DNA from 3 places in the Streptomyces sp. NPDC015220 genome. Region 3 is predicted to be linked to each of the others. Evidence: riboswitches for the same ligand, from Rfam matches in the RefSeq annotation. Region 3 holds a riboswitch; each other region holds the start of a gene.

Region 1 (5,694 bases), on a different contig from region 3:
CCGGCCCGGACCGCGCAGACCCTGATCGGATCGGTACAGCGCGCGATGCGGCTGCTGGAGACCGTCGCGGGGCATGAGCACGGGGCCCCCGCCAAGCAACTCGCCCGCGAGACGGGGCTCGCCCTGCCCACCGCCTACCACCTGCTGCGCACCCTCGTGCACGAGGGCTATCTGTACCGGGACAAGGGGCTGTTCTTCCTCGGTGAGGCGGCCGAGCGGCTGAGCAGCGGCGGGGCGGCGCAGAAACGTCGCAGCACGATCGCCGACACGCTCGCACAATGGCGGGATTCGATCGGTGCCCCGGTGTACTACGCCATGTACCGCGACGGCGAGATCGAGGTCATGTGCGTCTCCGACACCCCGGGCACTCCGGCCGCCGAGGAGTGGGCCAGTTTCCGGGAGACCGGTCACGCGCACGCCATCGGCCAGTGCCTGCTGTCCCAGTTGGACGAGGGCGCCCGCCGGGACCACCTCGCCCGCCATCCCGTGCGGTCCCTCACCCCGTACACGGTCCGTGATGAGCACACCCTGCTGCGCCGTGTGGACCGGGTGGGGAGGATGCAGCCGGTGACGGAGCACCAGGAGTACGCCCTGGGGACGGTCTGCGCGGCCGTTCCCCTCACGATGGGCGCCACGGCGGTCACGATGGCCCTGTCGCTCCCCGCTCACCAGGCCGGCCGGCTGCTGCCCGCCGCGCGCCAGTTGCAGATCGAGGTGGGTCGGCGGGTCGGCTCCCTCGCGCTCGCTATCAGTATCTGAAAACTCACTCCTTGTGATCCGGTGTGTACTTTCAGCAAGATGCCTCAAGTGTCACTTGGATGATTCCCGGCCAGTCGACGGCAGATGACGGGGTAGCGATGCGCGAGTCCGTGCAGGCAGAGGTCATGATGAGCTTTCTCGTGTCCGAGGAACTCTCCTTCCGCATTCCGGTGGAGCTGCGGTATGAGAGCAGCGATCCCTATGCCGTGCGGCTGACCTTCCATCTGCCCGGTGACGCCCCGGTGACCTGGGCCTTCGGCCGTGAGCTGCTGATCGACGGGGTGGGTGCGCCGTGCGGGGACGGCGATGTGCGCATCTCACCCGCCGACAGCGACTCGCTCAGCGAGGTGCTGATCCGGCTTCAGGTCGGCAGCGACCGGGCGCTGTTCCGGTCCTCCACGGCCCCGCTGGTGGCCTTCCTCGACCGCACGGACAAGTTGGTGCCGCTGGGGCAGGAAGGTTCCCTGGCCGACTTCGACGCTCACCTCGACGAGGCGCTGGACCGCATTCTGGCGGAGGAGCAGAGCGCGGGCTGAAGCGTTTCGGCAGCGGGGCGCACGCGGTGGCTTCTGGCACACCGGGTGGCCCGGGGACGCGGATCGGCGCCATCCCGCTCCGAGGTCCGGTCACCGCTTGCGACGTCTTCCCCTCCCGCCGCGCGTCGGAGCGGGCACGCCCCCCGTGGCCCGCGCCGGTCCCGGGCGGTCGGCCGAGACCACGAGCGCCGCGAGGGCCGTGGTGACCGGCACCGAGGCGACCAGACCGATCGAGCCCACCAGCGTGCGCACGATCTCCTCCGCCACCAGCTCACTGTTGGCGACGGTCGCCACATCGCTCCGCGCGATGGAGAAGAGCAGCAGCAGGGGCAGCGCGGCTCCGGCGTACGCGAGAACGAGCGTGTTGACGACGGATGCGATGTGGTCGCGCCCGATGCGGATACCCGCCCGGTACAACCCGCGGCGGCCCATCGCCGGGTTGGCCTCGTGCAGCTCCCAGACCGCCGAGGTCTGTGTCACCGTCACGTCGTCGAGGACGCCGAGTGAGCCGATGATGACCCCGGCCAGCAGCAGACCGCTCATGTCGATCGACGGATACAGGCCGTGGATCAGACCGGTGCTGTCGTCGGTGTTGCCGGTGAGCGCGGCCCAGCCGATGAACAGCGAGCCCAGGATGCCGATCAGGACCAGGGAGATCAGTGTGCCCAGCACCGCCACCGAGGTCCGGGCAGACAGGCCGTGACACATGTAGAGCGCGATCAGCATGATCGCGCTCGATCCCACCACGGCGACGACCAGGGGATTGGAGCCCTGGAGGATCGCGGGCAGGATGAACAGGTTCAGGACCAGGAAACTGATGGCCAGGGCGACCAGCGCCATGACGCCTCGGATCCGCCCCACGACCACGACGGCCAGTGCGAAGACACCGGCCAGCAGTGCCACGGGGAATCGCCGGTTGACGTCGGTGACCGAGTACTGCAGTTCTCTCGGCGCGGAGGGCTCGTAGGCGACCACCACCTCCTCGTCCTGGTGCAACTGCCGTGTCTGGTCGGGCTGCACGACCTCGGTGAACGTCCGTCCCCTGTCCTTGCCGCTGTCGACGCGGATCGTCGCCTTCTTGCAGGTGCCGGGCGTCCGTTCCGGTGCGGAGCCGTCCCCGGGGGCGGACGCGTCGTCGGCCGGCATGCCACCGGAGGCGTTCACCGACTTGCAGCTCACCTCCACCACCCGGGTGACCGTGGCCTGTTGGGTCTGCCGGTCGAAACCCACGCCGGTGCGCTCGTGCGACGGGGCGCCGCCGGGCCAGAGCACGGCCAGCCCGACCACCACCGCTGCGGCGAAGGGGATCAGGACGGCGGCGATGACTTTGCGCAGGTGTTTCGAGGCCGGGGCGGCCGGTCCGTGGCCGTGACCGTGCGAGTGGCCGTGGCCGGCCCCCTGCTCGGGCACGTGTTCCTGCCCGCTCCCGGCGGCGAGGCCGGGCCCCGGTTCGGGCGGCGGATGGGGGGACTGCTGTGTCGCGCTCACCGCCCGATCATCGCAAGAACGGCGGGGGCCCACTGTTCACCGCGCCACGAATGACGCTAGCGTGGAGGCACCTTTGCACACGCGGGAGCTCGGAGCACCGGGCTGAGAGGGCGCTGACCTTCGTCTTCGCCGTGTTTCACGTGGAACGAGCGATGTTCCACGGGATACGACGGCAGACGGGAACCGCTGCGTCGACCGCCGAACCTGTTACCGGGTAATGCCGGCGTAGGGAGTAGGTCTGATGACCAACAAGGACGCACGCACGCCTGCCTCCACACAGCTGTCCAGCGACGGGGAGCAGATCGCTCCCCGCGGGGAGGCCGGGAAGTCGATCGGCTGGCACAAGGCGTACGTCGAGGGCACACGCCCCGACCTGCGCGTGCCGGTTCGTCAGGTGCACCTCACCAACGGGCAGTCGGTCACGCTGTACGACACGTCGGGCCCGTACACCGATCCGCTCGTCGAGACCGACGTCCGCAGGGGGCTGCCGCCGCTGCGGGAGAACTGGATCATCGCCCGCGGCGACACGGAGGAGTACGCGGGCCGTCCCGTCCGACCCGAGGACGACGGGATCAAGCACACCTCGCCGCGCGGCGGCCTGCGCAATCTGGACGCGGTGTTCCCGGGGCGGCCGCGACAGCCGCGTCGTGGCCGGGACGGCGGCGCGGTGACACAGCTCGCCTACGCGCGCCGCGGGGAGATCACGCCGGAGATGGAGTTCGTCGCGGTCCGGGAGAACGTCGCTCCCGAGGTCGTCCGCGAGGAGATCGCGGCGGGCCGCGCGGTGCTGCCGGCGAACGTCAACCACCCGGAGATCGAGCCGATGATCATCGGTAAGCGGTTCCTGGTGAAGGTCAACGCCAACATCGGCAACTCCGCGGTGACCTCCTCCATCGAGGAGGAGGTGGAGAAGATGACCTGGGCCACCCGGTGGGGCGCCGACACGGTCATGGACCTCTCCACCGGCCGCAACATCCACACCACCCGGGAGTGGGTGCTGCGCAACTCCCCCGTCCCCATCGGAACGGTTCCGCTCTACCAGGCCCTGGAGAAGGTCGACGGCAGGGCCGAGGAGCTGACCTGGGAGATCTACAAGGACACGGTCATCGAGCAGGCCGAACAGGGTGTGGACTACATGACGGTCCACGCCGGCGTCCGCCTCCCCTACGTCCCGCTGACGGCGAACCGCAAGACCGGCATCGTCTCGCGCGGCGGATCCATCATGGCGGCCTGGTGCCTCGCGCACCACAAGGAGTCGTTCCTGTACGAGAACTTCGAGGAGCTCTGCGAGATCCTCGCCGCCTACGACGTCACGTACTCCCTCGGTGACGGCCTCAGGCCCGGTTCGATCGCGGACGCCAACGACGAGGCGCAGTTCGCGGAGTTGCGGACGCTCGGGGAACTCAACCGGATCGCGAAGCGGTTCGACGTACAGACGATGATCGAGGGGCCGGGACACGTCCCCATGCACAAGATCAAGGAGAACATCGACCTTCAGCAGGAGATCTGCGACGAGGCCCCGTTCTACACGCTCGGCCCGCTGACCACGGACGTCGCCCCGGCGTACGACCACATCACCTCCGGCATCGGCGCCGCGATGATCGCCTGGTGGGGCACGGCCATGCTCTGTTACGTCACCCCCAAGGAGCACTTGGGCCTGCCCAACCGGGACGACGTCAAGACCGGGGTGATCACCTACAAGATCGCCGCGCATGCGGCCGATCTGGCCAAGGGACACCCGGGCGCGCAGGAGTGGGACGACGCTCTGTCCGACGCCCGTTTCGAGTTCCGGTGGGAGGATCAGTTCAATCTCGCACTGGACCCCGACACGGCGCGGGAGTTCCACGACGAGACCCTCCCGGCGGAACCCGCCAAGACGGCCCATTTCTGCTCGATGTGCGGTCCGAAGTTCTGTTCGATGAAGATCAGTCAGAGCATCACGGAACGGTTCGGCGGCACGGCTGCCGAAGGGGCGTCGCCCGAGGAGATCGCCGAGGGGATGCTCCAGAAGTCGAAGGAGTTCGCCGCGAGCGGGAACAGGGTGTACCTGCCGCTGGCCGACTGATCGGTCCGGGACGCCATTTCGTTCCGGCGGACCTCGCCGGTCCGGGGTGCCGCTCAGGCATCCCGGACCAGCCGGTGCCGCACGGACCCGCCGGGGAGGGCCGGCGGCCGGTGCGGCTTCCGGTGGCCGCTCACTCCGGCTGGTGCTCCGGACCGCCGAAGTCCGGACTGGTGAAGTCGGGGCTGGTGAAGCGCGGACGGGAGTGCGGGGCTCCGTCGTGGGGGCTGCTGAAGCCAGGACGGTCGTAACCGAGGCGCGGGATGCGGTCACCCGGCGCGGCCGGGCCCGGGCGACGCGGTGCCGCGGAGCCGGGATCGGCGAGCGCCTCGCGCAGGAACGGCAGGATGCCGCGCTCGAGCAGGGCGTCGTGCCAGGCGTCCCGTGCCCGGCCGAGTTCCTCGCCGAGTTCGCCGTAGCGGGCGGGCTCGGGCGAGGGGTGGTTGCGCAGGGCGGTGAGCAGCAGCCCGGTGCCGGCGACGACGATCGCGGCCGCGGTCATGACGCCGAACACCCACCCCGCCGTGATCATGGTCCGGGAGAAGGCGGGCGCCGGGTCGAGCATCTTCAACAGATAGCCGACGAGAAGGAACAGGGCCGCCGCGATCCCGGCGAGGACCGGGGCGAGGACCGCGACGACGGCGCCCGCGCCCGCGCCGGTGGTCACGCCCATGACGGCGGAGCGGTCCGGCGAGGCCGGGTCCGTCTCCACGGCACCGGCCTCACCGGCGTACGAGGGGACGGCCGGAACCGGCCGTCGCAGTTCCTCGCGGACCTTCACGTAGTGGTGGTACTCGGTGGCGGCGGCCGCCGTGATCAGAGCGGTGGCGCCGAGGGCCATGGTGCGCA
Region 2 (5,694 bases), on a different contig from region 3:
ACCCTGCGCCAGGCGGCCAGTGGTGAGGCGCCGAGCATCCGCGCGGCCTCCTCCTGCCGCGGGTCCAGCTGGGACCACAGCCCGCCCACGGTCCGTACGACGACGGCGTAGTTGAAGAAGACGTGGGCGAGCAGGATCGCCCACACGGTGGTGTCCAGGCGCACGCCCCACAGCTCGTCGAGGAGGCCGCCGTGCCCGACGAGCGCGAGGAACGCGGTGCCGACGACGACCGTGGGCAGCACGAACGGGACGGTGACGACGGCCCGCAGCACCTGACGGCCCGGGAAGTCGAAGCGGGCGAGGACGTAGGCGCCGGGCAGCGCGATCAGCAGGGTGAGCGCGGTGGAGGCGAGCGCCTGCCAGGTGGTGAACCACAGCACGTGCCGGATGTCGGACTGCCCGAGCACCTCCGCGATCCGCCCGAACCGCCAGCCGCCGTCGGCCTTCAGTCCCCGCTGGACGATCGCGGCCACCGGGTAGGCGAAGAACACCGCGAAGAACGCGACGGGCAGGGCCATGAGGCCGAGCCGCGCCGCGTTCCCCGAACGGCGGCCCCGGCCTACTTGAGTACGAGTGAGGTCCACGACTTGACCCACTGGTCGCGGTCGGCGGCGATCTTCTCCGGCGCCATGGTCTGCGGGTTCTCGGCCTGGGGGCCGTACTTGGTGAACTCCGGCGGGACCTGGGCCGCTTCGCGCACGGGGTAGACGAACATGTTCAGCGGCATGTCGTCCTGGAACTCCTTGGTGAGCAGGAAGTCGAGGAACGCCTTGCCGCCCTTGGCGTTCTTCGCGTTGCTCAGCAGCCCCGCGTACTCGGTCTGCCGGAAGCAGGTGCCGGCCGCGACCCCGGTCGGCGCGGTCTTCGGCTGCGGCTTGGCGTAGATGACCTCGGCGGGCGGCGAGGAGGCGTAGGAGACGACCAGCGGCCGGTCGCCCTTGGCCTTCCTGCCGCCGGCGGAACCGGAGAACTCCTGGTCGTATGCCTGTTCCCAACCGTCGACGACCTTGACGCCGTTGGCCTTGAGCTTCTTCCAGTAGTCCTGCCAGCCACCGTCGCCGTACCGGGCGGCGGTTCCGAGCAGGAAGCCGAGGCCGGGCGAGGAGGTCGCGGCGTTCTCGGTGACGAGGAGGTTCTTGTACTGCGGCTTGACCAGGTCGTCGAAGGAGGACGGCGGGGACAGTTCGTGGTCGGCGAAGTACTTCTTGTCGTAGTTGACGCAGACGTCGCCGGTGTCGATCGGCGTGACCCGGTGCTTGGCCTGGTCCACCCGGTACTCGGGCTTGACCAGGTCGGAGCCCTTCGGCCGGTACGGCTGGAACAGGCCGTTGTCCAGGGCGCGGGAGAGCAGTGTGTTGTCGACGCCGAAGAAGACGTCGCCCTGCGGGTTGTCCCTGGTGAGGATGGCCTTGTTGACGGCCTGGCCCGCGTCGCCGTCCTTGAGGAACCTGACCTTGTAGCCGGAGCTCTTCTCGAAGTCCGCGATGACGCTCTTGGAGGCGGCCCACGAGTCGTGGCTGACCAGGGTCACGGTCCTGGAGTCCGCGCCGCTCCCGTCGTTCGACGAAGACCCGCACGCGGACAGCGTGACCAGCCCCAGTCCGACCGCCACGGCGACGAACGTCTTGGTGTGCACTGGATTTTCCTCCTGGGGGTTGGCCAGGAAGAGACGCGGCCCCGCCCGGGATCCCACGGGATGCCCGGGCAGGGCGCAACAGCTCGAGTGATGACCGAACTTCCTACCCAGAATGACCTGGGCGAGGTTCAGAGGGTCTGCGGCCGGTGCCGCACTCTCAGCGCTGTGGCGCTCCCCTGTCGGAATATGAAGATGTGTACGCGCTCAGACTACCGCCCGGCCACCGGACGGCGATGGTCCGGCTACCTCTCGGTGGCGGCGAGCTGACCGCACGCGCCGTCGATCTCCTGCCCGCGGGTGTCCCGGATGGTCACCGGCACCCCGTGCGCGGCGATCGCCTCGACGAACGCCTTCTCGTCCTCGGGGCGCGAGGCGGTCCACTTGGAGCCGGGGGTCGGGTTGAGCGGGATGAGGTTCACGTGCACCGGCCTGCCCTTGAGGAGCCGGCCGAGCCGGTCGCCGCGCCAGGCCTGGTCGTTGATGTCCCGGATCAGCGCGTACTCGATGGACAGCCGACGCCCGGACCTCGCGGTGTACTCGAACCCGGCGTCCAGCACCTCGCGCACCTTCCACCGCGTGTTGACCGGGACGAGGGTGTCGCGCAGCTCGTCGTCGGGTGCGTGCAGGGAGATCGCGAGCCGGCACTTGAAGCCCTCGTCGGCGAACCGGTGGATCGCCGGGACCAGACCCACCGTGGAGACGGTGATCCCGCGCTGGGACAGGCCGAGCCCGTCCGGCTCCGGGTCGGTCAGGGCACGGATGGCGCCGACGACCCGGTTGTAGTTGGCGAGCGGCTCGCCCATGCCCATGAACACGATGTTGGACAGCCGCGCCGGTCCGCCCGGCACCTCGCCGTCGCGCAGGGCCCGCATGCCGTCCACGATCTGGTGCACGATCTCCGCGGTGGACAGGTTCCGGTCGAGCCCGGCCTGCCCGGTGGCGCAGAAGGGGCAGTTCATCCCGCAGCCCGCCTGCGAGCTGATGCACATGGTCACCCGGTCCGGGTAGCGCATGAGCACCGACTCCACGAGCGTCCCGTCGAACAGCCGCCACAGCGTCTTGCGCGTGGTGCCCTCGTCGGTGGACAGGTGCCGTACGACCGTCATCAGATCGGGGAGCAGCGCCTCGCGCAGCTTGGTCCGCGAGGCGGCCGGGATGTCGGTCCACTGCTCCGGGTCGTGCGCGTACCGCGCGAAGTAGTGCTGCGAGAGCTGCTTGGCACGGAACGGCTTCTCGCCGATCGCGGCGACGGCCTCCTTGCGCTCGGCAGGCGAAAGATCGGCAAGGTGCCGCGGCGGCTTCTTGGCTCCGCGCGGGGCGACGAAAGTGAGTTCTCCGGGCTTGGGCATGGTGCTACCAGTGTCGCAGATCAAATCTTGTGGCCTGCGGCTGAAGTCCCGGGTGGTGGTCGTCACCGGTCGTAGCCCGTCGTCGCCGGCCACCCCCGGGCGGTCCACGGACGGCCCGGCCGCTGCCTCGCCGAGCCGGGGATCGCCCACGGCTGCCGGGTCCCGCAGCGTCCGTCGAGACCGCCACTTACGTCTTGCGCGGCACCGGCCGGCTCTCCGGAGGCACGGCGCGAGCAGGCCGTGCCCCCTGTTCGGCGTCAGCCCTTTCCCAGGCAGTTCGGCCACTCTCCGCCGCGAGAGTCGCCGACGGACCGAACGGCACGGCTCTGGCCAGGTGACGCCATGAACAGGCCGCCGCTCCCATGGCCTCGACAACCCGGAGCGACGGCGACGCGGCGGTCGACCGTAGGTTCCTGGAGCTCCTCGCCGACCGCCGCAGGCGCCGGCAGCTCCTCTCCCTGAAGATCGTCTGCTGTGTGCTGACCGCCGGCTTCCTGGCCTCCCTCGGCCTCACCGTCTGGCAGCTCACGGTCCCCTTCGCGCTCGCCGGCGTCTACGTCGGACTGGCCGGCGTGTTCGCCACGGCCACCGGTGTCTGCGCCACCCCGTACCACCAGCGCCGCAAGCGCGGGCGCGGCGACCGCGCCGGCTACTGACCCGGTGCGCCACCGGACGGAGCCACGCCCGGCGCCCTGAACGGCGGCGAGCCCGCCACCCGTCGGGTGGGGGGCTCGCCGCCGTTCGGTCGGGACTCAGGCCGAGCCGACGAAGACCACCAGCAGCAGCCACACCACCGGAGCGGTGGGCAGCAGGGAGTCCAGGCGGTCCATGATGCCGCCGTGGCCCGGAAGCAGGGTGCCCATGTCCTTGATGCCCAGGTCCCGTTTGATCATGGACTCGCCGAGGTCGCCGAGGGTGGCGCTGGCCGCGACCGCGAGGCCGAGGACCAGGCCCTGCCACCAGGCGCCGTCGTCGATCAGGAACTGCATGCACAGCGCACCGGCCACCATGGCGAAGGCGATGGCGCCGAACAGGCCCTCCCGGGTCTTGCCCGGGCTGATGCGCGGGGCGAGCTTGTGCTTGCCCAAGCGCCAGCCGACGGCGTACGCGCCCGTGTCGCTGACCACCGTCAGCAGCAGGAAGGTCAGGACGCGGAACGGGCCGTCGTCCGCGGTGAGCATCATCGCCACGAACGTGGCCAGGAACGGCACGTAGAAGGCGGCGAAGACACCGGCCGTGACGTCCTTGAGGTAGCCCTCCGGCGGCTGTGTCATCCGCCAGACCAGCACCGCGAGCGTGGTCAGCGCCATCGCCACCCAGGCGCCCTCGGCGTCCCGGACATATCCGGCGACCACCATCGCGGCGCCGCCGACCGCCAGCGGAACGAGCGGCGCCTTGATGTCCTTGCGCTCCTGGAGCCGCGCGGTCAGCTCCCACAGACCGACCACGACGGCGACCGCGATCACGCCGACGAAGACGGCCTTGACGATGAACAGCGAGGCGATGATCACCACGCCGAGGCCCAGACCGACTCCTATGGCAGCGCCCAGGTCCCGGCCCGCGCTCTTCTTCTGCGGGGCGGGCGCCGGCTGCGGGGCGTCGGGCATGGGCTCCGGATTCTGCGACGCCGCACCGTGGGCGGGCGACGTCTGCGGCGTGTCGTAGGGCCGCGGCTGCGGCGCGTCGTACTGCTGCGGCTGCGGCGGTATGCCGTACGACGGCGGTTGCGGCCGCGCGTGCTGCGCGTCGTACTGCTGCGGCGCCTCGTACGACTGCGGGTGCGGCTGCGCGTGCTGTGCGTAGGACTGCGGATGCGGTGTGCCGTGGGGCTGTGCGGTCTCGTCGCGGAACAAGGGGCCGCCCGTCCGGACGGCCCCCCGGTCGTCATCCTGGTTTCCGCCGTGTGCGGGCACCTCGGGCACGATGGGCATGGGGCGAGTCTGCTGGGCGCCCTGCGCATCGTACGCGGGACCCGCGGGGGCGGCCCCCGGGACGGGGCCCTGGCCGGACGGCCCGTCCACGGGTCCCCAGTACCCGACTTGCTGCGGCGCTCCCCAGGAAGAGTCGTTCATCAGACCTCGAGCAGCTCCGACTCCTTGTGCTTCAGGAGCTCGTCCACCTGCGCGACGTACTTCGCGGTGGTGTCGTCGAGCTCCTTCTCCGCACGCCGGCCCTCGTCCTCGCCGACCTCGCCGTCCTTGATCAGCTTGTCGATGGCGTCCTTGGCCTTGCGGCGCACCGAGCGGATGGACACCTTGGCGTCCTCGGCCTTGCCCTTGGCCACCTTGATGTAGTCGCGGCGGCGCTCCTCGGTCAGCTCGGGGAACACCACCCGGATGATGTTGCCGTCGTTGCTCGGGTTGACGCCCAGGTCCGAGTCCCGGATCGCCTGCTCGATGTTGCGCAGCGCGCTCTTGTCGAACGGGGTAACGACCGCCATCCGCGGCTCCGGCACGGAGAACGAAGCCAGCTGGTTGATCGGCGTCGGCGCGCCGTAGTAGTCGGCCACGATCTTGTTGAACATCGCCGGGTGCGCACGGCCGGTGCGGATCGCGGCGAAGTCCTCCTTGGCGACCACGACGGCCTTCTCCATCTTCTCCTCGGCCTCGAGGAGGGTCTCTTCGATCACCACTTGCTCCTGCGTGTCTTGAGTAGGCCCGGCCGCGGTTCCTTGTCGGGGCCGACGGCCGGCTGCGTCGCGTCTTCTTC
Region 3 (5,694 bases):
GCGACGATCTGCTGGGTCGCCCGGACCGTGCCCGCGCGGGTGGAACCGCCGGCGCCGTACGTCACGGAGATGAAGTCGGGGGCGACCGCCTCGACCCTGCGCAGCGCGTTCCACAGGTTGCGCTCGCCCTTCTCCGTCTTCGGTGCCCAGAACTCGAACGAGTAGGTGCTCTTGCCGGCAGCGAGCATGTCACGCACGGTGCGTGCGCGATCAGTCCTGGTGGATGCGGTTCCGAGGGCCATAGTCGCAGGCTATCCACAGGGCGGCGGTCCCCCAACCGGGCACCGGAAATTTGACCGAATTGTCGTCTTCTTGTCCACCCATCGGACACCGCGGGCCCGGAAGCCGACCGTGGGGCCGGCTCGCGTCCGGAGGCCGGGCGGGAGGCAACGGCCGGCCGCGCGGGCACGGCCGGCGGGGCGGGCTCCGCCACGGCCGCCGGGCCGGCACTGCCGGTCGGAGCGGGCTCGGCCGGCCGCCGGGCGAGCGGGACGGGCCCGGCCCTAGGCGAACTGCCGCAGCCGCTTGGCGAACTCGGCCGCGGCCGCGCCGGGGTCGTCGGCCTCGGTGACGGCCCGCACCACGACGACCCGCCGGGCGCCGGCCTCCAGCACCTCGTCGAGGTTGCCGAGGTCGATGCCGCCGATGGCGAACCAGGGGCGGTCGGTGCCCAGGGAGGCGGTGTACCGGACCAGACCGAGACCGGGGGCGGGGCGCCCGGGCTTGGTGGGGGTGGGCCAGCAGGGGCCCGTGCAGAAGTAGTCCACGCCGTCCTGCGTCGCGGCCGCGGCCGCCTCGGCCTCGGCGTGCGTGGAGCGGCCGATCAGGACGTCGTCGCCGAGTATCGCGCGGGCCGCCGGAACCGGCAGGTCGCCCTGGCCGAGGTGCAGGACGTCGGCGCCGGCGGCGTGGGCGACGTCCGCGCGGTCGTTGACCGCGAGGAGCCTGCCGTGGCGGGCGCAGGCGTCGGCGAACACCTCCAGGTGCTCCAGTTCCTCCCCGGCCTCCATGCCCTTGTCCCGCAGCTGCACGACGTCCACTCCGCCGGCCAGCACCGCGTCGAGGAACTCGGGCAGGTCGCCCTGGCTCCTGCGGGCGTCGGTGCACAGGTACAGGCGCGCGTCGGCGAGCCGGTCGCGGGCGGCTGCGGTGTCGGACATGTGTGGGTCCCCCCGGTGTCGGTGCTGTGCCGTGCGGCACGCCGGCGCGCCGCCGGCGGTGTGGTGGAGGCGTACGGGCCGCGGCCCGGGCGGGCCCACGGCCCGGCCGGAGCCGCGGCCCGTACGCCGGACGCGGTCACCCGGTCAGACGGCGAGCGCCTGGGCGCGGCGCTTCACCTCCGTGCCGCGATTCTCGCTCAGGGCCTGCGCGGGAGTGCCGGGCAGGGTCGGGTCGGGGGTGAACAGCCACTCGATCATCTCTTCGACCGTGAAGCCGTCGTCACGCAGGAGCGTCAGGGTCCCGGACAGGCCCTTGACGACCTTGTCGTCGTCGATGAAGGCGGCGGGGACGTGCAGGGCCCGGTTCTCACCCCGGCGTACGGCGATGAGCTGGCCCTCCTTGACCAGCTGCCGCACCCTTGTCACCTCGACGCCGAGCATTTCGGCGATGTCGGGCAGGGTGAGCCAGGTGGGCACTAGAGCATCGATCTTGGCGTCAATCTCGGTCACGGAACCAAGCGTGCCATCTGCCACCGACAGTCGGAAGTCAGCCCCGCCCGCCCGGGAGGACGTCACCCGGTGTGAAGACCTACGCGGTCGCCGCCTTCAGCGGTCGCGCCGGGTCCGCCAGCAGCTCCGGATCCATCACCGCGCCGGCCTCGATCAGCCGCCGGCCCTGCGCGAGATCGCGCGGTCGGCCGACCGCCAGCAGAGCGACCAGCCGGCCCTCGCGCAGCCAGCAGACCGTCCACGCCGGCCCGGAGGGCTCGCCGCGCCAGAGCAGTGTGTCGGCGGCGGTGTGGTGGCCGGCGTACTGCACGAACCGGCCGAACTGCTCGGACCAGAAGTACGGCACCGGGTCGTAGACCGCCGGGGTCAGACCGACCACGTTGGCGGCGACCGTGCGCGGCCCCTGGAGCGCGTTGTCCCAGTGGTGCACCAGCAGACGCTCGCCGTACCGCCCCGAGGGGAAGGAGGCGCAGTCGCCGACCGCGTACACGTCCGGCACGGAGGTGCGCAGACGGTCGTCGGCCAGTACCTCCCCCCGCTCCCCCAGCTCGATGCCGCTGCCGGCGAGCCAGGCGGTGGCGGGACGGGCGCCGATGCCGACGACGACGGCGCCCGCGGACAGCCGCGAGCCGTCGTCGAGCACCACCGCGCCGGGCTCGACGCGCTCCACGCGGGTGTGCGTGCGCAGCTCGGCGCCGCTGTCGGCGTACCAGGCGGTCATGGGCGCGGCCACCTCGGCGGGCACCGCGCCCGCCAGCGGGCGGTCGGCGGCCTCCACCACCGTCACGGCGCAGCCCGCCTCGCGCGCGGCGGTGGCGAACTCGGCGCCGATCCAGCCGGCGCCGACGACCACCACGTCGTGCTGCTCGGCGAGGACCGGCCGCAGTCGTTCGGCGTCGTCCAGGGTGCGCAACAGGTGCACGCCCGGGACGCCTTCGGCGCCCGGCAGCCGGATCGGCTCGGCGCCGGTGGCGAGCACCAGGACGTCGTACGGCACCGGCCCGGCGGAGGTGTCCAGGACATGCGCCTCGGGGCGGACGGCGAGCGCCTCGCGGCCGAGCCGCAGTTCGAGGCCGAGCGCCTCGAAGTCGACGTCGAAGGCGGACCCCTCGGCCTTGCCGAGCAGCACGGCCTTGGACAGCGGCGGCCGGTCGTAGGGCTGGTGGGGTTCGGCGCCGATGAGGGTGACGTCGCCGGCGAAGCCCTGCTCGCGCAGGGCGACGGCGGTCTGCACGCCGGCCATCCCCGCGCCCACGACGACCACGCGCCGCGGCTGTGACGTGCCCTGTTCCTGCGTCTGGTCGCTCACCTGATCACCATAGTCAACTGACGGTCTGTCAGGCAGAGGGCGTGCGCGGTGACCTGCCGCACAGCCGGTCGGCTATCCGACCTGCTCCACCACGCTCGTCCCGCTGCCCGGCTGCGACTCCCACTCCCAGCTCTCCTCCAACCGCACCCGTCCGTCGGGCAGTTCGACCACCGTCGACTCGCAGTGCCCACTGGACGTGGTCCCGTCGTGCTTGAGCTGGACGTACCGGAAGTCCAGCCGGTCCCCTTCCCGGGTACCCACCAGATGGCCGCGTACGACGTCGCCGCCCGCGTACTCGGCCCAGATCTCCCCGTCCTTCTCGTGGTAGACGAAGCGGGTCCGGGTGCCCACCTGGCCCGGGGCCTGGTCGGCGACGGGGGCGAGGACGAGACCGTCCAACGAGCGTGACATGGCGGGAGACTCCCTTTACAGAATCGTTGCTGCGCAGGCTAGGGTGGCCACCGTACAAGCACTCGCGGGAGCCCGGACGCACCGGGCTGAGAGGGAGGCTGGCGGCCTCCGACCGTACGAACCTGATCCGGGTCATGCCGGCGAAGGGAGGGGCTGGACGCCCATGTCGTTGCCACGTACGCCGGACGTCCTCGTCGTCGGGGGCGGGATCATCGGGCTCGTGACGGCCTGGCGCTCGGCGCAGCGCGGGTTCGCCACGGCCGTGGTCGATCCCGAGCCGGGCGGCGGGGCCGCGCAGGTCGCCGCCGGGATGCTGGCCGCCGTCACGGAACTGCACTTCGGCGAGGAGACACTGCTCGGACTCAACCTGGCCTCGGCCCGCCGCTATCCGGACTTCGCGGCCGAGCTTGCCGAGCTGACCGGTCATGACCTCGGCTATCGCCGGTGCGGCACGCTCGCCGTGGCGCTGGACGCCGACGACCGTGCCCACCTGCGCGAACTGCACGCCCTGCAGTGCCGGTCGGGCCTTGAGTCGGAGTGGCTGTCCGGGCGGGACTGCCGGCGCCTGGAGCCGATGCTCGCGCCCGGGGTGCGCGGCGGGCTGCGGGTGGACGGCGACCACCAGATCGATCCGCGGCGGCTGGCCGGCGCGCTGGTGGCCGCGTGCGAGCGGGCGGGAGTGGTCTTCCACCGCTCGTGGGCCGAGCGGCTCACCGTGGAGCGGGACCGGGCCACGGGCTGCGTGCTGCGCGACGGCACGGCGCTCGGCGCCGCTCGGGTGGTGCTCGCGGCGGGCAGCCTCAGCGGGCGGCTGGCGGGGGTGCCGGACGAGGTGCTGCCACCGGTGCGGCCGGTGAAGGGGCAGGTGCTGCGGCTGACGGTGCCGAAGCGGTACGCGCCGTTCCTGAGCCGTACGGTGCGGGCCGTGGTGCGCGGCAGCCACGTGTACCTGGTGCCGCGGCTCAGCGGCGAACTGGTCGTCGGGGCCACCAGCGAGGAGCTGGGCTGGGACACGACGGTGACCGCGGGCGGTGTGTACGAGCTGCTGCGCGACGCGCACGAGCTGGTGCCCGGGATCACCGAGCTGCCGCTGACCGAGACCCGGGCCGGGCTGCGCCCCGGCTCCCCGGACAACGCGCCGCTGCTCGGCCCGACCGAGCTGGCCGGGCTGCTGCTGGCGACCGGGCACCACCGCAACGGCGTGCTGCTCACGCCGGTCACCGGTGACGCCATGGCGCACGTCCTGACCACCGGCGACCTGCCGGACGAGGCCCGGCCCTTCTCCCCGCGGCGCTTTCGCGCCGCCGACCGCACGGAGCAGCCCGTATGAACATCTCCGTCAACGGCGAGCCCCGCCGCGTCGAGCCCGGCACGGCTCTCGACACCGTCGTGCGGCTCCTGACCCCGGCGTCCTCCGGGGTGGCCGCCGCCCTCAACGAGACCGTCGTCCCGCGCGCGCAGTGGCCGTCCACGGCTCTGGCCGAGGGCGACCGCGTCGAAGTGCTCACCGCCGTCCAGGGAGGCTGACCCATGGCCGACGACCTCTTCGTCCTCGGTGGCGCCTCCTACACCTCCCGTCTGATCATGGGCACCGGCGGCGCGTCCAGCCTGGAGTCGCTGGAGCGGGCGCTGCTGGCGTCCGGCACGGAGCTGACCACGGTCGCGATGCGCCGGGTCGACGCCTCGGTGCGGGGTTCGGTGCTCTCGGTGCTGCGCAGGCTGGGCATCCGGGTGCTGCCCAACACGGCGGGCTGCTTCACCGCGGGCGAGGCGGTGCTGACGGCGCGGCTGGCCCGTGAGGCGCTGGACACCGATCTGGTCAAGCTGGAGGTCATCGCCGACGAGCGCACCCTGCTGCCGGACCCGGTCGAGCTGCTGGAGGCGGCGGAGACGCTGGTCGACGACGGCTTCACGGTGCTGCCGTACACGAACGACGACCCGGTGCTCGCGCGCAGACTGGAGGACGTGGGCTGTGCGGCGATCATGCCGCTGGGCTCGCCGATCGGCTCCGGGCTCGGGATCCGCAACCCGCACAACTTCGAGCTGATCGTGGAGCACGCGCGCGTGCCGGTGATCCTGGACGCGGGCGCCGGCACCGCCTCGGACGTGGCCCTGGCCATGGAGCTGGGGTGCGCGGGCGTGATGCTCGCCTCGGCGGTGACCCGGGCCCAGGAGCCGGTGCTGATGGCCGAGGCGATGCGGCACGCGGTGACGGCGGGCCGCCTGGCCCGACTGGCCGGCCGCATCCCGAAACGCCACTTCGCCCGGGCGTCCTCCCCCACGGAGGGTCTGGCCGGGCTGGAC

Evidence for each region. A riboswitch is a leader RNA that binds a small molecule or an ion and turns the genes downstream of it on or off. The one in region 3 is predicted to bind thiamine pyrophosphate.
Region 1: another riboswitch for thiamine pyrophosphate. It lies ahead of thiC (phosphomethylpyrimidine synthase ThiC); the one in region 3 lies ahead of thiO (glycine oxidase ThiO).
Region 2: another riboswitch for thiamine pyrophosphate. It lies ahead of ACF061_RS17155 (thiamine ABC transporter substrate binding subunit); the one in region 3 lies ahead of thiO (glycine oxidase ThiO).

The regions. Positions count from the first base shown of each region.
Region 1 is NZ_JBIBUK010000003.1:77,038-82,731, reverse strand. Features, by position in the region: gene ACF061_RS09520 (IclR family transcriptional regulator) at 1-759, shown strand, start outside; gene ACF061_RS09515 (SsgA family sporulation/cell division regulator) at 858-1,295, shown strand; gene ACF061_RS09510 (YibE/F family protein) at 1,386-2,783, opposite strand; TPP riboswitch at 2,855-3,032, shown strand; gene thiC (phosphomethylpyrimidine synthase ThiC) at 3,025-4,848, shown strand; gene ACF061_RS09500 (hypothetical protein) at 4,979-5,694, opposite strand, start outside.
Region 2 is NZ_JBIBUK010000007.1:82,571-88,264, forward strand. Features, by position in the region: gene ACF061_RS17150 (ABC transporter permease) at 1-518, opposite strand, end outside; gene ACF061_RS17155 (thiamine ABC transporter substrate binding subunit) at 560-1,636, opposite strand; TPP riboswitch at 1,719-1,824, opposite strand; gene rlmN (23S rRNA (adenine(2503)-C(2))-methyltransferase RlmN) at 1,879-2,985, opposite strand; gene ACF061_RS17165 (hypothetical protein) at 3,348-3,641, shown strand; gene ACF061_RS17170 (phosphatidate cytidylyltransferase) at 3,738-5,057, opposite strand; gene frr (ribosome recycling factor) at 5,057-5,614, opposite strand.
Region 3 is NZ_JBIBUK010000001.1:282,195-287,888, forward strand. Features, by position in the region: gene metF (methylenetetrahydrofolate reductase [NAD(P)H]) at 1-242, opposite strand, end outside; gene thiE (thiamine phosphate synthase) at 504-1,160, opposite strand; gene ACF061_RS01585 (Rv2175c family DNA-binding protein) at 1,305-1,670, opposite strand; gene ACF061_RS01590 (NAD(P)/FAD-dependent oxidoreductase) at 1,750-2,979, opposite strand; gene ACF061_RS01595 (hypothetical protein) at 3,052-3,390, opposite strand; TPP riboswitch at 3,445-3,556, shown strand; gene thiO (glycine oxidase ThiO) at 3,554-4,720, shown strand; gene thiS (sulfur carrier protein ThiS) at 4,717-4,917, shown strand; gene ACF061_RS01610 (thiazole synthase) at 4,921-5,694, shown strand, end outside.